Regions from separate parts of the Tessaracoccus terricola genome, predicted to be linked through region 1. Evidence: riboswitches for the same ligand, from Rfam matches in the RefSeq annotation. Region 1 holds a riboswitch; the other holds the start of a gene.
What was found. A riboswitch is a leader RNA that binds a small molecule or an ion and turns the genes downstream of it on or off. The one in region 1 is predicted to bind cobalamin.
Positions count from the first base shown of each region.

Region 2: another riboswitch for cobalamin. It lies ahead of ACYU7G_RS12505 (hypothetical protein); the one in region 1 lies ahead of nrdH (glutaredoxin-like protein NrdH).

Region 1 covers NZ_BAAHBS010000004.1:412,926-419,953, reverse strand. The annotation lists gene nrdF (class 1b ribonucleoside-diphosphate reductase subunit beta) at 1-506, opposite strand, end outside; gene nrdE (class 1b ribonucleoside-diphosphate reductase subunit alpha) at 530-2,686, opposite strand; gene nrdI (class Ib ribonucleoside-diphosphate reductase assembly flavoprotein NrdI) at 2,679-3,068, opposite strand; gene nrdH (glutaredoxin-like protein NrdH) at 3,072-3,314, opposite strand; cobalamin riboswitch at 3,405-3,634, opposite strand; gene ald (alanine dehydrogenase) at 3,816-4,928, opposite strand; gene ACYU7G_RS07690 (type II secretion system F family protein) at 4,998-5,726, opposite strand; gene ACYU7G_RS07685 (type II secretion system F family protein) at 5,732-6,550, opposite strand; gene ACYU7G_RS07680 (TadA family conjugal transfer-associated ATPase) at 6,547-7,028, opposite strand, start outside.
Region 2 covers NZ_BAAHBS010000005.1:562,021-569,048, forward strand. The annotation lists gene ACYU7G_RS12500 (hypothetical protein) at 1-786, opposite strand, end outside; gene ACYU7G_RS12505 (hypothetical protein) at 797-2,764, opposite strand; cobalamin riboswitch at 2,868-2,997, opposite strand; gene cysE (serine O-acetyltransferase) at 3,120-3,638, opposite strand; gene cysK (cysteine synthase A) at 3,677-4,603, opposite strand; gene guaA (glutamine-hydrolyzing GMP synthase) at 4,700-6,253, shown strand; gene ACYU7G_RS12525 (PspC domain-containing protein) at 6,299-6,595, opposite strand; gene ACYU7G_RS12530 (hypothetical protein) at 6,628-6,828, opposite strand; gene ACYU7G_RS12535 (PspC domain-containing protein) at 6,825-7,028, opposite strand, start outside.

The DNA of each region.
Region 1 (7,028 bases):
GAGTAGAACAGGAATGACTCCAGCATCGTGGAGGCCACCTTGCGCTTGAGCGGGTCGTCACCGTGGTAGTGGTCCAGGATGATCCTCGCCTTGAGCTGGAGACTCTGGTTCTCCTCGCTCCAGCGGAACGCCTCGTCGATCTCCTCGGTGGAGATCAGCGTGGAGAAGATCGAGCTGTAGCTCTTGGCGTGCACAGACTCCATGAACGCGATGTTGGTGTAGACGGCCTCCTCGTGCGGGGTGATCGAGTCCGGGATCAGGGACACGGCGCCGATGGTGCCCTGGATGGTGTCCAGCATCGTCAGGCCGGTGAACACGCGCGTGGTCATCAACTGCTCTGCGGGGGTGAGGGTGCGCCACGAGGGGATGTCGTTGCTCAACGGCACCTTCTCGGGCAGCCAGAAGTTGCTGGTCAGCCGGTCCCAGACGTCGGCGTCCACCTCGTCGGTGACCCGGTTCCAGTTGACTGCCTGCACGCCGCGCAGCAGCGGGGTGGTTCGGTTCATCGTGTTTGTCTCGTTCCTGTTCGTCACAGCATGCAGCTGACGCAGCCGTCGACCTCGGTGCCGGCCAGCGCCAGCTGCCGCAGCCGGATGTAGTAGAGGGTCTTGATCCCCTTGCGCCAGGCGTGGATCTGGGCCTTGTTGATGTCTCGGGTGGTGGCCGTGTCTTGGAAGAACAGCGTCAGGGACAGGCCCTGGTCCACGTGCTTGGTGGCCTCGGCGTAGGTGTCGATGATCTTCTCGGGGCCGATCTCGTAGGCGTCGGCGTAGTACTCGAGGTTGTCGTTGGTCATGTACGGGGCCGGGTAGTAGACACGGCCGATCTTGCCCTCCTTGCGGATCTCCACCTTCGCCACGATCGGGTGGATCGAGCTGGTGGAGTGGTTGATGTAGCTGATCGAGCCGGTGGGCGGCACGGCCTGCAGGTTCTGGTTGTAGAGGCCGTGCTCGGCCACCTCGGCGGCGAGCGCACGCCAGTCGTCGGGCGTCGGGATCGCGATCCCCGCCTCCCGGAACAGTTCCGCCACCCGAGCGGTCCGGGGCACCCACTCCCCCGCTAGGTACTTCTCGAAGTACTCCCCCGTGGCGTACTTGCTGCGCTCGAACCCCTCGAAGTGCACGCCGCGCTCACGGGCGATCCGGCACGAGGCCGCGATGGCGTGGAACGTGACGGTGTAGAAGTACATGTTGGTGAAGTCGAGGCCCTCGTCGGAGCCGTAGTGGATGGACTCCCGCGCCAGGTAGCCGTGGAGGTTCATCTGCCCCAGCCCGATGGCGTGGCTGCGCTGGTTGCCGTGCTCGATGCTGGGAGCGCAGGCGATGTTCGACTGGTCCGAGACTGCCGTGAGCGCCCGCACTGCGATCTCGACGGTGCGCCCGAGGTCCGGCGAGTCCATGGTGCGGGCGATGTTGAGCGAGCCGAGGTTGCAGGAGATGTCCTTGCCCACCTCGGCATACGAGAGGTCCTCGTTGTAGCTCGACGGCGTGGACACCTGCAGGATCTCCGAGCACAGGTTGCTCATGGTGACGCGGCCGTCGATGGGGTTGGCCCGGTTCACCGTGTCCTCGAACACGATGTAGGGGTAGCCGGACTCGAACTGGATCTCGGCGAGGGTCTGGAAGAACCGCCGCGCGTTGATCTTCTTCTTCCCGATGCGCTTGTCGTCCACCAGCTCCCGGTACCTCTGGGTGACGGAGACCTCGCTGAACGCGACACCGTGGACGCGCTCGACGTCGTAGGGGCTGAACAGGTACATGTCCTCGTTGTTCCTGGCCAGCTCGAACGTGATGTCCGGGATGACCACGCCCAGGGAGAGGGTCTTGATGCGGATCTTCTCGTCGGCGTTCTCCCGCTTGGTGTCCAGGAAGGACAGGATGTCGGGGTGGTGGGCGTTCAGGTACACCGCCCCCGCGCCCTGCCGCGCCCCGAGCTGGTTGGCGTAACTGAACGAGTCCTCGAGCAGCTTCATCACGGGGATCACTCCCGACGACTGGTTCTGGATCTGCTTGATGGGGGCGCCGGCCTCGCGGATGTTGGTCAGGCTGAGCGCCACCCCGCCGCCCCGCTTGGACAGTTGCAGCGAGGAGTTGATGGCGCGGGCGATGGACTCCATGTTGTCCTCCACCCGTAGCAGGAAGCAGGAGACCAGTTCGCCGCGTTGGGCCTTGCCGGCGTTCAAGAAGGTGGGGGTCGCGGGCTGGAACCGGCCGGACATGATCTCGTCGACGACGTGCTCGGCGAGGGCGCGGTCGCCGGCGGCCAGGGTGAGGGCCACCATGCAGACCCGGTCCTCGAAGCGCTCCAGGTAGCGGGTGCCGTCGAAGGTCTTGAGCGTATAGGACGTGTAGTACTTGAACGCACCCATGAAGGTGGGGAACCGGAACTTCACCGCGTAGGCCCGCTTGAACAGGCTCTTGACGAACTCGAACTCGTAGCGCTCCAGGACCTCGGCCTCGTAGTAGCCCTCAGCCACGAGGTACTCGAGCTTCTCCGCGAGCGAGTGGAAGAACACCGTGTTCTGGTTGACGTGGTTGCGGAAGAACTGGTGCGCCGCGCGCCTGTCCGCGTCGAACTGGATGCGGCCCTCGGCGTCGTAGAGGTTCAGCATGGCGTTGAGCGCGTGGTGGTCCGCCTCCCCGGCGGGGACGGCGGCGCTCTGGGTGGGGGTCAACAGGTCAGTCATTTCGGGTGAGCCTTTCGCGGATCCGCGCGACGTCGTCGGGCGTTCCGAGCAGTTCGAAGCGGTCGAGGTGCGGCACCTGGCACTTGGCGGCGACGATGTCGCCCGCCAGGCAGTACGCCTCGCCGAAGTTGGTGTTGCCCGCGGAGATGACGCCGCGGATCAGGGCACGGTTGCCCGGCTGGTTGAGGAACCGGATCACCTGCTTGGGGACCGCACCGCCGCTGCTGCCGCCGCCGTAGGTGGGCAGCAGCAGTACGTACGGTTCGGTGGCCTCCAGGGGTTCGTCGCGGCGGTGCAGGGGGATACGGATGGCATCCACCCCCAGTTTCGCGACGAACCTGTGGGTGTTCTCCGAGGCCGAGGAGAAGTAGACCAGCCGCACGCCTCAGGCTGCGGCGAGGCGTGCGGCGGCGGCGCTGATCCGGTCCGGCCGGAAGCCGGACCAGTTCTCCTCGCCTGCGACGACGACCGGCGCCTGGAGGTGACCCATGGCGGTGACCTCGAGCAGGGCGGCCTCGTCGGTGGCGAGGTCCACCACGTCGTAGTGGAGGCCCAGCTTGTCGAGGGCGCGATAGGTGGCCGTGCACTGGACGCAGGACGGCTTGCTGTAGACGGTGATGGGTGACACTTGCTCTCTCCTCGAAGCAAAGGGTCACGCGGAGGGAGCACTGCCAGTGCGCCCGGTCTTCCCGCGAGACCGTTGGTCGGACTGGCCGGGATGGTCTCCCGGCCGCTGGCAGGTATTCGGACTCGAGGGCGGACACCTGTTCCAGGTGTGGACCTACCGGGCGACGCTTCCCAGCCATGTGGCCAGTGCTCGATGCCGCCTGTCGTTCCCTCTCACCGCTGCGGGGCAGTCCCGGATTCACACCGGGTTCCCTGTTGTCTCACCACCTCGACCACAACATGTTGTGGCCGACGAGGTGAACCAGCACTAGGGATGCTAATCACAAAGCTGTGATTAGTAAAGGGTCCGGCGTGGCGCGGGGCCGCGGCCCGGGGCGGGGTCAGCGGAGGTGGTGGTGACGAGCGTCGGTGAGCAAGCGCTTTCTCTGCTCTGGAGGAAGGTTCGTCGGCGTGTCGCCGACACCTGTCACCACGCCGACGCGCGACGGAGGGCTCCCGTGGTTCAGGCGAGGACGTCGTCGAGGGGTGCGGCGTCGTGGCCGAGGGCCTCGGCGACGGCGGCGTTGGCCACCTGGCCGCCGGCCGTGTTCAGCCCGAGCGCCAGCGCCGGGTTGGCGCGCATGGCCTCGCGCCAGCCCAGGTCCGCCAGTTGGAGGATGTAGGGGGTGGTGGCGTTGGTGAGCGCGATGGTGGAGGTGCTGGGCACGGCGCCGGGCATGTTGGTCACGCAGTAGAACGTGGAGCCGTGCACCTGGAAGGTGGGCTCGGCGTGGGTGGTGGGGCGGGAGTCCTCGAAGCAGCCGCCTTGGTCGATGGCGATATCCACCAGCACGGAGCCGGGCTTCATCGTGGCCACCATCTCGTTGGTGACCAGGCGCGGCGCCCGGCCGCCGGGGATCAGGACGGATCCGACGACGATGTCCGCGTCGACGATCTCGCGGCGGATGGTCAGTTCGTCGGAGGCGAGTTGGCGCACGGCGCCGTCCCAGCGCCAGTGGACGGTGCGGAGCTTGTCCAGGTCCGTGTCCAGGATGGTGACGTCGGCGCCCATGCCGCGGGCGATGCTGGCGGCGTTCTGGCCGGAGACGCCGGCGCCGAGGACCAGCACTTTGGCGTTGGGCACTCCCCCGATCCCGCCCATCAGGACCCCGGGGCCGCCCTGCGGCGTGGTCAGGTGGAAGGCGCCGATCTGGGGCGCCAGGCAGCCGGCCACCTCGCTCATCGGGTACAGCAGCGGCAGTTGCCGGTTGGGAAGCTGGACCGTCTCGTAGGCGACGGCGGTGACGCCGGAGGCCAGCAGCCTGTCGGTCAGTTCGGGGGCCGCGGCCAGGTGCAGGTAGGTGAACAGCGTGAGGCCCTCGCGCAGGTGGGCGAACTCGTCGCCGACGGGCTCCTTGACCTTGCAGACCAGTTCGGCCTCCCAGGCCTCGGCAGCGTCCGGGACGATGCGGGCCCCGACGGCGCCGTAGTCGTCGTCGCGGATGGCCGAGCCCTCGCCGGCGCCGGTCTCGATGACCACCTCGTGGCCGCGTTTGACCAGCTCGTGCACCCCGGCGGGCGTCAGTGCCACCCGGTACTCGCCGTTCTTGACCTCGCGCGGGACCCCGACCCTCATGCTCACCGTTCCTCACCCTCGACAGACCTTCGCCCAACCCTACGCGGACCCCGGCCCCTGCGGCGTTGCTCATTCGAGGAAGTTGCCCAGCAGCCCGGCGATGATCGGCACCACCCCCACCAGTACGAACGCGGGCAGGAAGCACACCATCAGCGGCAGTACTGAGCGCACTCCGACGCTGCGGGCGGTCCTGGTCTGCTCCGCCTCGAGGCGCCGGCGCTGGTCCTCGGCGTGGACGAGCAGGCCGTCGGCGAGTGCCGTGCCCGAGCGTGACGAGCGGGCGACGTCGCGGGCGACCGCGCCCCACACCTCGTCCCGGGCGAGCACCGCCCACGCGTCGGCCTCGGTCCGGCCGAGCCGCAACTGGCCGGAGACCCGCTCGAGCAGTCCCGCGGTCGGTTCTTCGGACACCGCCGCGACGGTGTCCACCGCCCGGCGCATCGGCGCCCCGGCCTCGAGGCAGGCCGCCAAGAGTTCGAGGGTCCCGGCCTGTTGCCGTGACAGCGCCGGGTCCGTGGCCGGGGCACGCCACAGCCAGCCCAGCCCGGCGACCACCCCGACTCCCAGCGCGAACGCCAGCAGCGCCCCTGCAGCTCCGGGCTGCCACACGAGCACCAGCACCCCGACGGCGGCCCCGAGCCAGGCCCGCTGCCGCAGCGGCGGCGCACCGGGCCGCCCCTCGAGGAGACGGGCCACCGCCGGCTCGGAGCGCTCCGGCCGCAACCGGAGCAGCCCTGCAGCCGAGGCCGGGAACGCCAGCCACGCCGCCGCCACCAGGAACGCACCGCCCAGCACCATCCCATTCACTGCGGGCCCCTTCCCGCTTCCGGTCCCGCAGCGATCCGTTCGGTCCACACCACGCCGGCGGCGGCGAGTGCCACCCCCGCCACCAGCAGGCCCTGACCCAAGCCTTCACGGAACAGGAAGGTGACCGGATCCGCTCCGGCCGCGATGCCCAACCCGATAGCCAGCAGCGGCAGGCAGGCCATGATGCGGCCACTGGTCCTGGCCGCGGAGAGTTCGGTGGCCACGACGTCGGCCAGTTGCCGCTCGCGGCGCACGGTGTCGGTGACCTGTCCCACCACCTTGGCGATGGGTGCCCCGCTGGCCTCGCTGACGCGCCACGCCCCCGCCAGTTGCGCCAGCGCCTCGCGGCCCGGTTCACGCGCGGCCTCCCTCAGCGCCTCCCCGACGTCACCGCCCAGCGCCACGGTGGCGGCGGCCGGGGCGAGGCACGGGTTGTCGGCCGCGGCCTCGGCCAGCGCGCGGGTGGGGATCTGGCCGGCCTTCAGCAGCAGCGCGAGGTTGTGCGCGGCCTCGGCCACCTCGTCCTGGGCGCGACGGCGACGCCGCTCCAGCAGGTGCCGGTGCGCCAGCCACGAGACCAGGGCGGCGGCGATCCCGCCGAGCGCCACCCAACCCAGCACCCGCCACCCGAACAGCGAGCCGAGCACCCCGAGCAGGGCCGCGGCCACGGCCGGCAGCGGCCACGTGCGGCCGGTACGCCGGGCGGCGCGGACCCGGAGGCGCCGCAGCGCGTCCCCTCGGGGCGGTCCGGCGCCGAGCGCCGCAGCGAACGCCAGCAGCAGCGCTGCGGGCAGTGCCGGCAACAGGGCACTCATGTCAGAGCCACCAGCCTCCGCAGTTCGGCCGCGCCCTCGTGCCAGGTGCTACCGCCACCCGGTTCGAAGGACACGGCGGGCTGGACGCGCACCAGCGCGTCGTCGCCGCGGCGGAACAACCCGATCTCGGCCACCTGCCGGCGCCCGTCGCGCAGGCGCCGGACGTGGACCGCCACCCGCAACGCGGCCGCCACCTGGGCGTGGCAGGCGTCGCGGCCGAGGCCGCCGAGGGCGGCGAGTGCCTCCAGCCGCGCCGGCACGTCGGCGATCGAGTTGGCGTGGATGGTGCCGCAGCCGCCCTCGTGGCCGGTGTTCAGCGCCGTGAGGAGGTCCGAGAGTTCGGCCCCGCGGACCTCCCCCAGCACCACCCGGTCCGGCCGCATCCGCAGCGCCTGCCGCACCAACTGGGTGAGAGTGATGGCGCCGAGGCCCTCCGTGTTGGCGGGGCGGGCCTCGAGCCGGACGCAGTGCGGGTGCG
Region 2 (7,028 bases), on a different contig from region 1:
GCCCTCCTCGGTGATCGTTACATCCCATGGCGACCTCGGCATGTCCGCATCACTGGGGACCAGCTGGAACGAGCCCTCAGTCGTGGGTTGCGGGACTGTGTAGGTGATGGTTCTCTCCCAGTCCGGGGGAGCGCTGGCACGTACCGGCTCGTGGGAGACCACCTCCCAGGCCGCATCCGGGGAGGGGCGGAACTCGAGCTGGTACTCCACCGTCGGGGCACCGCCAAGGAAGGTGACAGTGGCCTCCGCGCCCGGGATGGCACCCTCGTCCAGGCCCTCGCCCAGCACGAACGGAATGGCATGCGCCATCGGATACACCTCGCCGAAGAGCTGCGAGAAGTCGGTGGTGTCTGGCGGGAGGTCCGCGACGCTCACGAGTCCGTATCCGCTCTTGGGCTGGGTGTCCGGATCGATCGCGTTGAACTCGGTGACCGAGGGGGAGTAGCCGTCATCGCCGATCGTGATGTCATCGGTGGTGCGGTACTGGCTGATGCCCACCACCTGACCGTCCTCGAACAAGATCTCGTACATCGCCAGTTGCACGGTGGCCCCTGGATTGCCCTGGAGGAGGACCTGCTTGGTCTGGGAGCTCAGGAAATCAGGCGTGCCTCCTTGCCACAAGATCCGGCACTGGGAGGCGCCGCGGCAGAGTTGGGTGGTCTGCTCCGTCGGCTCTGCAGCAGCCTGTGGGAGCCGCAGCCACCCGGCGCCCACCACGCCCAGCACGAGCGCGACGGCCAGTGCCGTGGCGCCCGTGCTGAATCGTGGGCGAGTGCGGGATGCCATGCAGCTCCGGTCAGCTGAAGCGGACCATGTTGTTGAACACCCAGCCGTCGATCTGGCCGAGGCGGATCGGCTCGCCGGTGCCCGCCACGTTTCCGTAGTAGGTGGCCCAGATGTAACTGCGGCAACCGTTCCGGCCGGTGGTGGTCGTGTCGCACTCGGTGTACCAGCGACGGCCGTCCTTAGCGGTCCAGCCCGCCGGTGCATTGTGCTTGCCCAGCGGGTTGGTGGCCCAGATGGAGCGGGGCGAGGGCTTGTAGGTGAGGTTGTTGAAGACCCACTTGTTGGTGCTGGTGAACTTGGTGCCGTCGAAGGTGACGGCGGTGCCCCAGATCACCGTCTCGCAGCGCTCGGTGGTCGAGTAGGGCTCGCACTTGGTGAACCAGCGGCGGCCGTTCACGTCGTGGTAGCCCGGCGTGGTGTACAGGTCGAACGGCGTCTCGGTTGGGGTGGGCGTGGGGGAGGGCTTCGTCGGCGGTTTCGGTGAGGCCGTTGGCTTCGTGGGCTTTGATGAGGGGGTGGGAGGCTTCGGAGACTGAGTGCCCGAGTCCGAGTAGCGGGGGAGCACCGGCGGGGGACCGGTGAGGTCGCCCTGCAGGGTGTAGGAGACGAAGTCGTGCTCACTCCAGACGGGTGCGTATTCGGACTGCCACTGGCCGACACCGGAGCTGACCGACAGGAACCACCAGTCGTTGTCCAGATCCGCCGGGTACCCGACGCCGTTGACCGTGGCGATCAGGGACCCGCCGCTGATGCTGGTGTGCTCGATTCCAGCGAGTTCGAGCGGCCAGGTCAGCCCGCCGTCCGGGGTGACGTCGCTGGTGAGGGTCACGCAGCGCACGATGTAGTCCTGGTTGCCCTTCTGGGTGACCGTGGGGGACCCGGGGACCTCCGCGCCGCCGTAGCCCCAGTGCACCACCACGCTCAGCCCCTCGTCCGCCTTGCACCAGCCGTCGCGCGACTTGGCGGGCACCGGCGTTGGGGTCGAGGGGGCCGGGCCGGGGGTGGGCTCGGCGGTGGTGGAGCGCTGGGCGTGTCCGTAGGACTTCCCGGTGAGGGCAAAGATGGCCTGCGTGGTGGCGCGGACGTCGTCAACGGTGCCGTCGGGGACGTTGGACCAGGCCGCGCCGCTGGTGGTGAGCGCCTGCTGGGCCATCAGGTAGGCCTGCGGTGATTCGATGTTCACGCCCGCCTCGGCCAGTGCCCCGGCCACCATGCCGGTGGAATTGGCCGAGGAGTACGTGGCCCAGTAGTGGTTGCCGGATGCGTCAACTCGCTGGTTGGCGCGATCCTGGGTCCAGTCGATACCGAGTCCCAGGCGCCGCTCGGCCTCGGAACGGATGGTGGCGTCGTCGGTGCGCTCCGCAACCAGGTTGAGCGCCGTGATCCCCAGCCCCGTGTAGTCCGGGTCACCCGAGCGTGGGTCTGCGCTCCAGCCGAACCCGCCGTGGGTCTCGCTCTGGAACATCTGGTCCATCAGGTACGTGAAGTCCTCGGGCGGGATCTCGACGTCGAGGCGGGTCAGTGCGATCAGGGAGAGGTAGGAGCCCCAGGAGAAGATCTTGCTCTTCGCCGCGACGGCGTCCAGCAGCTCCTGCACCAGGTCGCGGTCCTCGCCGAAGAAGTGGGCCGGATCCTCGATGCCCCCGATGTCCGCGGCCATGATCACCTTCGCCAGTGCGCCGGTCTGGGTGGTCACGTAGCCGGGGCCGCCGGTGCGCATCACGTGGAGCATCTCGTCGATGGTGCCGTGGTGCACGTCTGCGGAGGCCAGGGCGATGATGCCGTCGGCCACGAGGCCGATGTCCGTGCGTGAATAGGAACCGTCGTCCCACTGCTGCTTGATCCAGTCGGCCGCCAGCGTGACGCTCTCCTCGACGGGGGTGGGCTCGTCGGCGCGCGCTGTTCCCAGCGCTAGCGCAGAGGTGACCGCCAGTACGAGAGCCACCAGGGCGGCGACCAGGGGTTTCCGGAAGGACACGTGAAGGGCCTTTCGCGATGGAGGCCCACGTGTGGGGATCAGGGCAGCGGTGAGAGTGAAACCAGGAACTGCCTGTGACCCTCCCGCAGACCTCGACGGGAGTTTTGAACGGTCTGTCGCGGCAGGCGATCCGGCTTCGGGGTCGGAACCCCTTCACGGTTGCGGGACAGCACTGGATTCGAACCAGTTTCTCCTGCGCAGCGGACGTGGGAACCATAGCACCCCCGAAACTGGACCACGCAAGGGGGCGGTTGTTACCGGATGGGCTCCCACAACGGGCGTGAGGTGGGACGTCGAGGGCCCGGTCCGAATCGGACCGGGCCCCGCTGTTGGTGTTGTTGGTCGGTGTGGCGCCTCAGGCGATGACGTCGCCGTCATGCAGCTGGCTGGGAACCCCGACGACGACGCCGCCGGGCTTCACGTCCTTGACCACAAGGGCGTTGGCGCCGATCTTGGCGTCGTCGCCGACGTGGATGTTGCCGATGATCTTGGCCCCGGCTCCCAGCAGCACGCGGTCGCCGATGGTGGGGTGCCGCTTGAAGCGGCCCCGCGCCCGGCCACCGAGGGTCACCTGGTGGTACATCAGCACGTCGTCACCGAGGACGGCGGTCTCACCGATCACGACACCCATGCCGTGGTCGATGAAGAACCGCCGCCCGATGACAGCACCCGGGTGGATCTCGATCCCGGTCAACGTGCGGGCGATCTGGCTGATGATCCGCGCCAGCGGCTGGAGTGCCGTCGAACGGCTCCACAGCGCGTGCGCGATGCGGTGTATCCAGATGGCGTGCACCCCGGGGTACGCCACAGCCACCTCGAACTTGCTGCGGGCGGCCGGGTCCTCACGCATGGCTGCGTCGAGGTCCTCCGACATCCTGGCGGTGACAAGCTTGAGGCGGCTGAGGAACGTCACTAGTCGAGGAGTCCTTCGAAGAGAATGGTGGACAGGTAGCGATCGCCGGAGTCGGGCAGGACGACGACGATGTTCTTGCCGGCGTTCTCGGGACGGCTGGCGACCTCGGCAGCTGCGGCCAGCGCGGCCCCGGACGAGATGCCCACGAACAGGCCCTCCTCCTTGGCGGAACGACGCGAGAAGTCTAGCGCCTGGTCGATGTTGCGGGGCAGCACCTCGTCGATGATGGAACGGTCCAGGATCTCGGGGATGAAGTTGGCGCCCAGCCCCTGGATCTTGTGCGGGCCGGCCGGGTTGCCGGACAGGATGGCCGACTCCTCGGGCTCGACCGCCACGATCTTGACCTCGGGCTTGCGCTCCTTGAGGACCTGGCCGACACCGGAGATGGTGCCGCCGGTGCCGATGCCGGCGACGACGATGTCGACGTTGCCGTCGGTGTCGTTCCAGATCTCCTCGGCGGTGGTGCGGCGGTGGATGTCGACGTTGGCGGGGTTGGCGAACTGGCTGGCGACGATGCCGCCGCGCTCCTGGGCAACCTCGGCGGCCTTCTCCACGGCGCCCTTCATGCCCAGGGGGCCGGGGGTGAGGATGAGCTCGGCGCCGAACGCGCGCAGCACGGCGCGGCGCTCCTTGGACATGGTCTCGGGCATCACGAGGACGACCTTGTAGCCCTTGGCCGCGCCGACCATCGCGAGCGCGATGCCGGTGTTGCCGCTGGTGCCTTCGACGATGGTGCCGCCGGGCTGCAGTGCGCCGGCCTTCTCCGCAGCTTCCACGATGGCCACGCCGATGCGGTCCTTCACGGAGCTTGCAGGGTTGTAGAACTCGAGCTTCGCCACGACGTTCGCGTTGTCGCCGGCGAGATGGTTGATCTTAACGAGGGGAGTGCGGCCAATGAGGGCCGTGGCATCGGAGTAGATGGTCATGACCGCAAAACATAGTGCGTCCCTGAATTATTCCGAGATTCGCTTCCATCTTCGATGAATTTCTGGGCCCCGCCCGCAACCCCTAGAATCACTGGCATGATCCCCACCCATGACCTGGTCCTCGTCGTCGACTACGGGGCCCAGTACGCGCAGCTGATCGCGCGCCGCGTCCGCGAGGCATCCGTCTTCTCCGAGATCGTGGACTCCAGCGTCTCCACCGAGGAGATCCTCGCCCGCAAGCCCTCGGCAATCATCCTGTCCGGCGGGCCGGCGTCGGTCTACGCGGAGGGTGCCCCCCAGCTGGACCCGGCGCTGCTGGAGGCCGGGGTGCCGGTGCTGGGCATCTGCTACGGCTTCCAGTCCATGGCCAAGGCCCTCGGCGGCACCGTCGCCAAGACCGGGCAGCGCGAGTACGGCCGCACGTCACTGTCCATCCAGGACAACGGTTGCTTGCTCGCCAGCCTGCCCAACACCCTCAACGTGTGGATGAGCCACGGGGACTCCGTGTCCCGCGCGCCCGAGGGTTTCGAGGTCCTGGCGCGCACCGCCGGTGCGCCCGTGGCCGCCTTCGAGGACCGGGAGCGCAAGCTCGCCGGGGTGCAGTGGCACCCGGAGGTGATCCACTCGCAGTGGGGCCAGCAGGTGCTGGAGCGCTTCCTGTTCGACCTGGCCGGCCTGCGGGCGGACTGGACCTCGGCCAACATCGTGGCCGAGTCCATCGAGCAGATCCGGGCCACCGTCGGCGACCGCCGCGTGCTGTGCGCGCTCTCGGGTGGCGTGGACTCGGCCGTCGCGGCGGCGCTTGTGCAGGAGGCCATCGGCTCCCAGCTCACCTGCGTCTTCGTGGACCACGGCCTGCTGCGCGAGGGCGAGGCCGAGCAGGTGAAGGAGGACTTCGTCCACGTCACCGGCGTGGACCTGGTGGTGGCCGACGAGAAGGACCGCTTCCTCGGCGCGCTCGCCGGAGTGACCGACCCGGAGGAGAAGCGAAAGATCATCGGGCGCGAGTTCATCCGCACCTTCGAGGCCACGGCGGCCCAGCTGGCCGGTGAGCGGGGGATCGACTTCCTCGTCCAGGGCACGCTCTACCCCGACGTCGTCGAGTCCGGCGGCGGCTCCGGCACCGCCAACATCAAGAGCCACCACAACGTCGGCGGCCTGCCCGACGACCTGCAGTTCACCCTGATCGAGCCACTGCGGACCATGTTCAAGGACGAGGTCCGCGCGGTGGGCACCCAGCTCGGCCTGCCCGAGGCGATGGTGTGGCGTCACCCGTTCCCCGGCCCGGGGCTCGGCATCCGCATCATCGGCGAGGTGACCGCCGAGCGTCTGGAGATCCTGCGCCAGGCCGATGCGATCGCCAGGCACGAGCTCAGCGCGGCCCGCCTGGACCGCGACATCTGGCAGTTCCCCGTGGTGCTGCTGGCCGACGTCCGCTCCGTCGGGGTGCAGGGCGACGGCCGCACCTACGGCCACCCGATCGTGCTGCGGCCGGTGGTCTCCGACGACGCCATGACCGCGGACTGGGCCAAGCTGCCCTACGAGGTGCTGGAGAAGATCTCCACGCGCATCACCAACGAGTGCTCCGAGGTGAACCGCGTGGTGGTGGACATCACCAGCAAGCCCCCGGGCACCATCGAGTGGGAGTGATCCCACCCGGCAGGTCCGAGGGCTTGCGGTGAGCGGCGGAGGCTACTAGATGTCGTAGCCGCCGCCGTTCTTGTTCTGCTTGTTCTCCTTGTACCAGCGCTGCGCCTTGGAGATGCCCTCCTCGGCGATGGTGCCACCGGCGGGGCGGGGCATGATGATCCACAGCAGGACGTAGAGGGCGATGCCACCTCCCCAGAACACGGAGATGGCCGCGAACGCGATGCGCACGATGGTCACGTCGATTCCCAGCTTGGCGGACAGGCCGCTGGCCACGCCGGCGATCCACTTGCCTTCGTCAACTCGTTGGAGCTTCATGCTCGGGTCCCTTCTGTCGAGGTTCATTGTCTTCCTTCTTCCTGGGTGGGGTGGTCGGTTCAGCGGCGGTCGTCGCGTCTGGGCAGGGCAACCGCCAGACCGATGGCGCCGGAGGCCAGCAGCACGAGTGCGAACCACATGGATGCCGGGCGGATCAGGGTGTGGCCCCAGGCGACGAGTCCGCACAGGATGGCGAACCCGACCAGGGTGAGGCCGGTCACGAGCGTGGCGACGTCGATGCGACGGGGTGTCTTGTTCATGCCAGGTACTCCACGACGACGTTGCTCATCGCTGCGTTGAGCACCAGCGTCGCGCTGCTGCGCGGGCGTTCCGCATCGGGATCCCGGGACTCGGGGCCGACGATCTGGACCTGCGACATCTCGGCGCTCTGCGTGAACCGGATGGGTTCGGCGGGCAGGATGATCCGGACGTTGGACAGGTTCGCCTCGACGGTGATGGT